2 linked regions of the Bacillus pumilus genome follow. The protein of the gene in region 1 interacts with the protein of each later gene in a pairwise test. Links are inferred from orthologs where the notes say so. Each region holds a gene or a part of one and is shown on either strand. Other genes may lie near its edges.

Evidence for each region.
Region 2: the proteins of CKW02_RS07560 (region 1) and CKW02_RS12630 interact in binary tests that used the Bacillus subtilis proteins (3 or more experiments, as listed by UniProt). The link is inferred for Bacillus pumilus from one-to-one orthologs.

Annotation. Positions count from the first base shown.
Region 1 is NZ_LT906438.1:1,496,845-1,499,974, reverse strand. The notes cover bases 37-2,835. They hold CKW02_RS07560 (DivIVA domain-containing protein), read right to left. Parts: upstream 1,784-2,835; coding sequence 1,289-1,783; downstream 37-1,288. Other genes in these bases: CKW02_RS07550 (YggT family protein), read right to left, coding at 2,640-2,835; CKW02_RS07555 (YlmH family RNA-binding protein), read right to left, coding at 1,810-2,586; ileS (isoleucine--tRNA ligase), read right to left, coding at 37-933. In the rest of the region: more of ileS, read right to left, coding at 1-36; more of CKW02_RS07550, read right to left, coding at 2,836-2,921; cell division protein SepF, read right to left, coding at 2,928-3,130. UniProt on the Bacillus subtilis protein: May act as a pilot protein, directing MinCD to the polar septation sites or by inhibiting MinCD at the midcell site of division. Required for polar localization of the chromosome during sporulation.
Region 2 is NZ_LT906438.1:2,452,011-2,455,149, forward strand. Bases 78-2,885 are described here. They hold CKW02_RS12630 (post-transcriptional regulator), read right to left. Parts: upstream 1,726-2,885; coding sequence 1,429-1,725; downstream 78-1,428. Other genes in these bases: secDF (protein translocase subunit SecDF), read right to left, coding at 78-1,387; spoVB (stage V sporulation protein B), read left to right, coding at 1,841-2,885. Outside these bases: more of secDF, read right to left, coding at 1-77; more of spoVB, read left to right, coding at 2,886-3,139. UniProt on the Bacillus subtilis protein: Required for post-transcription initiation control of the comE operon. Promotes the accumulation of its target comE mRNA to septal and polar sites.

The sequences.
Region 1 (3,130 bases):
ACCAAGCATCACAAGTGAATCTCTACCATAGATCGGATGCTCTGCAACGACGTTATCTAATTCTTTTCCTTTTAATGTTTTCACGACTTCATACTCTTCAAAGCCAAGCGTTTTTGCCACTTGTTCAACAAGCTCAGATGCGACAACATATCGCTCAGCACCTACTTGAAGAACGCTGTACTCTAGGTTTGGATGAACACAAATGCCAAGGTTTGCAGGAAGTGTCCAAGGTGTTGTTGTCCAGATGATGAATTGTTCGCCATTTTCAAGTACGCCTTTTCCATCTTTCACTTTAAATGAAACGTAAATGGATGGTGAACGTTTGTCTTTATATTCAATTTCCGCTTCAGCAAGAGCTGACTCACTTGAAGGAGACCAGTTAACAGGTTTTAGTCCTTTGTAAATATAGCCTCTCTTCGCCATTTCACCGAAGACAAGAATTTGTTGCGCTTCATACTCAGGCTTTAACGTGACATATGGATTGTCCCAGTCCGCTCTGACGCCTAATCGCTTAAATTGATTGCGCTGACCTTCGATTTGCTTCCAAGCATACTCCTCGCATAGTTTGCGGAATTCAGCTGTCGACATTTCTTTACGTTTGACTTTTTTATTTTTAGTGAGCGCTGTTTCAATTGGTAAGCCGTGTGTATCCCAGCCCGGTACGTACGGTGCATGGAATCCATTCATTGATTTAAAACGGACAATAAAATCTTTTAGGATTTTATTGAGTGCGTGCCCCATATGAATGTCACCATTCGCATATGGAGGTCCATCATGCAAAATAAAGGTCGGGCGTCCTTTTGTACGCTCTAAAACCATTTGATAGATGTCTTTTTCTGCCCACTCCTCTTGGATTTCAGGCTCTTTGTTCGGCAAGTTCCCTCTCATTGGGAATTCTGTTTTCGGCATTAATAAGGTGTCTTTGTAGTTCATACCCATTCCTCCATATGCAAATTCTGATTAAAAAACAATAAAAAAAGCCCTCTCATCCCATAAGGGACGAGAAGGCTTGTCTCGCGGTACCACCCTTTTAGACAAGCGCTATGACACAGCCGCTTATCCACTCTAAAATCGTAACGTGATCAGACGCCTTTTCTTACTGGTCATTTCAGAAAAGGAACTAAAGGGGTGATCTCATTGCAGCGTCTCGTAATGTCAGGCTTCCACCATCCCTGATTCGCTTTATTACGCATATGACAACTGCGAGTGTCCCTTTCAAACGTTTATCTCTTGTTAATTTATGATGGTATTATATGCAACTTGTACACGTCATGTCAAGATGATGCGCTTATTCTTTTTCGTCAAAGACAGCGTCAACTTCATATTCCAGTAAATGATCCCAATCGTCATTTTTTAGAAGATCAAGCTGAGCTTCGATGAGCATTTGGAAGCGAGTTCTAAAGACCTTCGACTGCTTCTTCAGCTCTTCGATTTCCATCGCAATCTTTCTTGATTTAGATAGCGCTTCGTTAATAATACGATCGGCATTTTTCTCCGCTTCACGAATGATCAATTTCGCTTCTTTATCAGAATGACGTTTGACGTCTTCTGCTGCTTCCTGCGCCACAAGAATTGATTTGTTTAATGTCTCTTCAATTGTTGCAAAATGACCTAATCTTTCGTCAAGCTCGTTTACTTTTTCTTCGAGTTCATTCTTTTTGCGAAGCACGATTTCGTAATCTTTACGTACTTGGCTTAAAAACTCGTTTACTTCATCTTCGTCATAGCCGCGAAAGCTTTTTGTGAACGTTTTATTATGAATATCATTAGGTGTTAATGGCAACCTCGCCACCTCCAGATTCAAGTTCGTTATGTCAGAAGCTCAAATGTTACTTTAAATTTATCTTTTTTGGTCTTCCCATCAATCGTTTTGAGGCTAAAGCGGCCAAATCCCCTAACAGAGAGCTGATCGCCTTCGCCGATTGTAAAGGAAGGGTCCTCAGTGACTTTCCAGTTAACTTTGACAAGCCCATTTTTGACCAAAAGCTGTGCTTTTTGCCGAGACTGACGGCTGATTGCAGCACATACCGCATCAAGCCGCAGTGAAGAAATCGTATCTTCTTTGATGTCAGTCTTGCTCTTAACCGGCTTTAAATCTGCCTGCGTGATTTCCTCTAATGAAACGGAGGCTCTACCGACATGCGTCAGCTGCGCCCGAACAAAATCGGCGACATCACTCGTACAAATAAACTGCACATCTTCCTCTGAAAATAACAAATCTCCAAATTTTTGACGCTTCAAGCCTGTCCCAATCAGTGAACCAAGGAGCTTCGGGTGTTCTAACGAAATAAACTTTTTCGCATAGTTCACCTGAAAATAAGACAGCTCAGCATCCTGAGTAGCCGGTTGTAAATATTCAGGATAAATAAGAGCTCTTTTACGCTCCGCTCCTTCATACCCGCCAAAAAACATGATCCCAAGCTCATCAGCATGCTGGATGACGGACTGGGTAATAAACTGCTCACGCGGATCAAGAAAGTCTGTCAATTTCAAACGATACTGGTCGAGTGCGATTTTTTTCCAGCCTAACACTTGGTCGACAAATGGCTGTTCGTCTTTTCTAAAATGCTGATAGATATCGCTCATTTTGTTCCTCTCTTATGTAAAAGAGCCTGGCAGTGCCAAGCCCGGCAGCCTGTTTACATGATTCCTGCAATCATTTGATAAAGACCTCTCAATCCATATTCTGAAGCAAAGCGAATCACAAGCAATGCCACAATCGGCGAGATGTCGATCATGCCGATTGGCGGAATAATTTTACGAAATGGTTCTAAATACGGTTCGCAAATATTTGTCAAAAAACGGCCAATTGCTGTTTCTCTTGCAGATGGCACCCATGACATAAAGATGTAAATAATAATCGCGAATGAGTAAATCGTTAATACCGTTCCTAAAATACTAAAAATGAAATTTAGAATCACTATGATTTACCACCTCTGAGGTTCTTCCTCTGTCAAAAGTTCTGATATTGTGCCAGATACATCTACATTATCAGGTGTACAGAGGAATATATTCGAGCCAATACGCTGGATATCTCCACCGATTGCATATACAGTGCCGCTTAAGAAGTCGATGATTCGCTTTGCTTGATCGTGCTGAATGCGCTGCAAATTGACGACGACTGCACGTC
Region 2 (3,139 bases), 950 kb from region 1 along the record:
TGATAGTAGCTGAGAAAATCATAAATCCTTTACGTTTGCTGACGAAATCCCACTTATCAAATGGTGTTTTTGGCTCGGTGGTTTCTGTTGTTTCATGAATGTTCATAATGTCTTTTTGACGAACACCAAACCAGCCTTTTCTCCGGTCAAGATAGCGGCTTTCAACAAGAAGACCAAGAAGGAATCTTGATAGGAAGACAGCTGTGATAAAGCTAGTTAAAATCGATAGGATGAGCATCGTTGCAAATCCTTTTACCGAGCTTGTCCCGAAGAAGAACAGCACGCCGCCGGCAATAATACTTGTTAAGTTTGCATCAAAGATGGTTGCAAATGATCGGCGGTTCCCTGATCTGAAAGCAGAACGGACTGATTTGCCGAGCTTGAGCTCTTCTTTGATCCGCTCATAAGTAATAATGTTGGCATCAACAGCCATCCCTACCCCTAGAATCAATGCCGCAATTCCAGGCAGCGTCATGACTGCACCCATCCAATCAAACACTTGAAGCGTAATGTAAATATAAGCTGAAAGTGTGATGACAGCGATAAGACCAGGTAATCGGTAATAAAGCAGCATGAATAAGAAGATAAATGCGATTCCTACAATTCCTGCGAACACTGTTTCGTCCAGTGCTTGTTCACCAAACTGTGCACTCACAGATGTTGAATATTTTTCTGTTAATTTCACTGGCAATGCCCCGGCATTTAAAATACTTGCAAGGTCCTTTGCCTCTTGGACAGTAAATTTCCCTTCAATTTGCACGTCACTGCTGTTAATTTCTTGATTCACATTCGGTGCAGAGACATACTTATGGTTTGATTTTGAGACTTCTTTTTTGAAGGAATCTCCTTTGTGGTAATCAAGCCAAATGACAAGCTGGTTATTCGGCGCCATCGCCGCTACTTTTCTTGTGACGTCACCAAATTTTTTCGCATCCTTTAGTTTAACCGTCACAATTGGCTCATTCGTTTGACTGAATGTTTGTTTTGCACTGTTTTCGACCAGGTCAGCCCCGTTAAGGAGTTCTTTATCATTCGTATCTCTGAAGGATAGCTGTGCTTCAGTGGAAAGAATCTCCCTAGCTCTGTTTTGATCTTTTACTCCCGCAAGCTGCACACGGATACGATTGTTGCCTTCAATCGAGATGTTCGGCTCACTTACACCTAGCACATTGGCTCTTCGGTTTAAAGCCTCCACTGTACTGACGAGGACACTATTTGTGATTTTATCCTCTTTTTTCACTGGATGTACATCATACAGGACCTCAAATCCACCCTGTAAATCCAGCCCTAGCGTCATATCTTTCGCAACAGGCTTTGTTAGTAAGCCTACGCCAGTTCCGATTAACAGAACCACTAAGAAAAACGCAAGAATGCGCCCTTTTTTCATTATGTATTTCCTCCTTAAACACCTGAATCCATTAAGATGGCTTATTTCAACAGTTCATCTAGCATATTCTTGCCATCTTCACTGTCCAAAAAAGCAGACGTTTTAAACGACTGAACGGTTGCATAGTTCATAAATTCGCCAATTTTCACAGATAAAATATCTGCAACCATTTCATGAATCGGATACTCTTGTTTTTTCTTCCACTTCTTATTCTCTAAGTATGACCATAATTCCTCTAAATCTACATCTTTATAGCCCAAAACGATGAATTCTTCAAGCTTACTGAACAGAAAAGGCTTTAAATGGTCTTTGTAAATTGCAGCCGGATGTTGTGTCAATGGGACGCTCCCCCTTTTCAGTTTTTATCGAGAGACTTGTCATGCTTGGACGATATACACGCATATCTTATTGTATATGATTCTATGTCGTTTGAGAAGGCAGGTGATCTTTGATTTGACGAAGCAAACGTTTTTAAAGGGCACGATTATTTTAATTTTAGCAGGTTTTATCACGAGAATATTGGGTTTTGTCAATCGAATTGTCATTGCAAGGTTCATTGGCGAAGAAGGAGTCGGGCTTTATATGATGGCTGCTCCTACCTTTTTTCTCGCTGTGACGCTAACACAATTCGGACTGCCTGTCGCTATCAGCAAGCTTGTCGCAGAAGCAGAAGCCCGGGGTGACAAACAGAAAACAAAACGAATTCTTGTCATGTCTCTTGCGATAACAGGGACTCTCAGCCTGATATTCACGCCGCTCTTTTTATGGTTTGCACCCATCATGGCAGAAAATATGCTGACAGATCCTAGAACGGTCTATCCACTGCTTGCCATTACGCCCGTTGTCCCAGTCATCGCCATTTCCAGTGTGCTAAGAGGATATTTTCAAGGCAGACAGCAAATGAGCCCGCTTGCCATATCTCAAGTACTGGAACAGGTTGCAAGAATTTCTCTAGTGGCAGTATGTACAACGGCTTTCCTTCCTTATGGGATTGAATATGCGGCAGCAGGTGCGATGATTTCATCTGTTATTGGAGAGATGATTTCACTTGCTTATTTACTGATTGCCTTTCGTTATAAAAAGACCATTCGTATTCGAAAACGATTTTTTAAGGCGATTCATGACGGTAAGGACACGTTTAAGCAGCTGATGAGTATTGCCCTGCCAACAACAGGCAGCCGTTTTATCGGGAATATTTCGTGGTTTTTAGAGCCGATAGTTGTCGCGCAAAGTCTTGCCATTGCTGGATATGCGGCCGTCGAGGCGACAAGACAATACGGGGAATTGACTGGTCTTGCGCTGACCCTTTTGACACTGCCTAGCTTTATTACGTATTCTCTCTCCACTGCACTGGTCCCAGCAATCAGTGAAGGAATGGAGCAGAACAAACGCAAAACGGTCGAATACAGGCTGAAGCAGGCGATGCGTCTTTGTCTACTCAGCGGAGGTATTTCCTGTATTATTCTTTTCGTTTACGCAGAAGATTTAACGCTCTTTATGTATGGTTCATCGCATGCGGCTATTTATGTAAAATTCATGGCACCATTTTTTCTTCTATATTATTTTCAAGGGCCGCTTCAAGCCGTCTTGCAAGCACTCAATTTAGCTGGTGCGGCGATGACGAATAGTCTGATAGGTGCTGTTGTGAAAACAGGAATGATCTTTGTTCTTGCTTCACAGCCGGGCTTTGGCATTATGGGGGCAGCACTTGCAATATTAATCGGCATCGTCCTTGTCACGCTGCTTCATGCG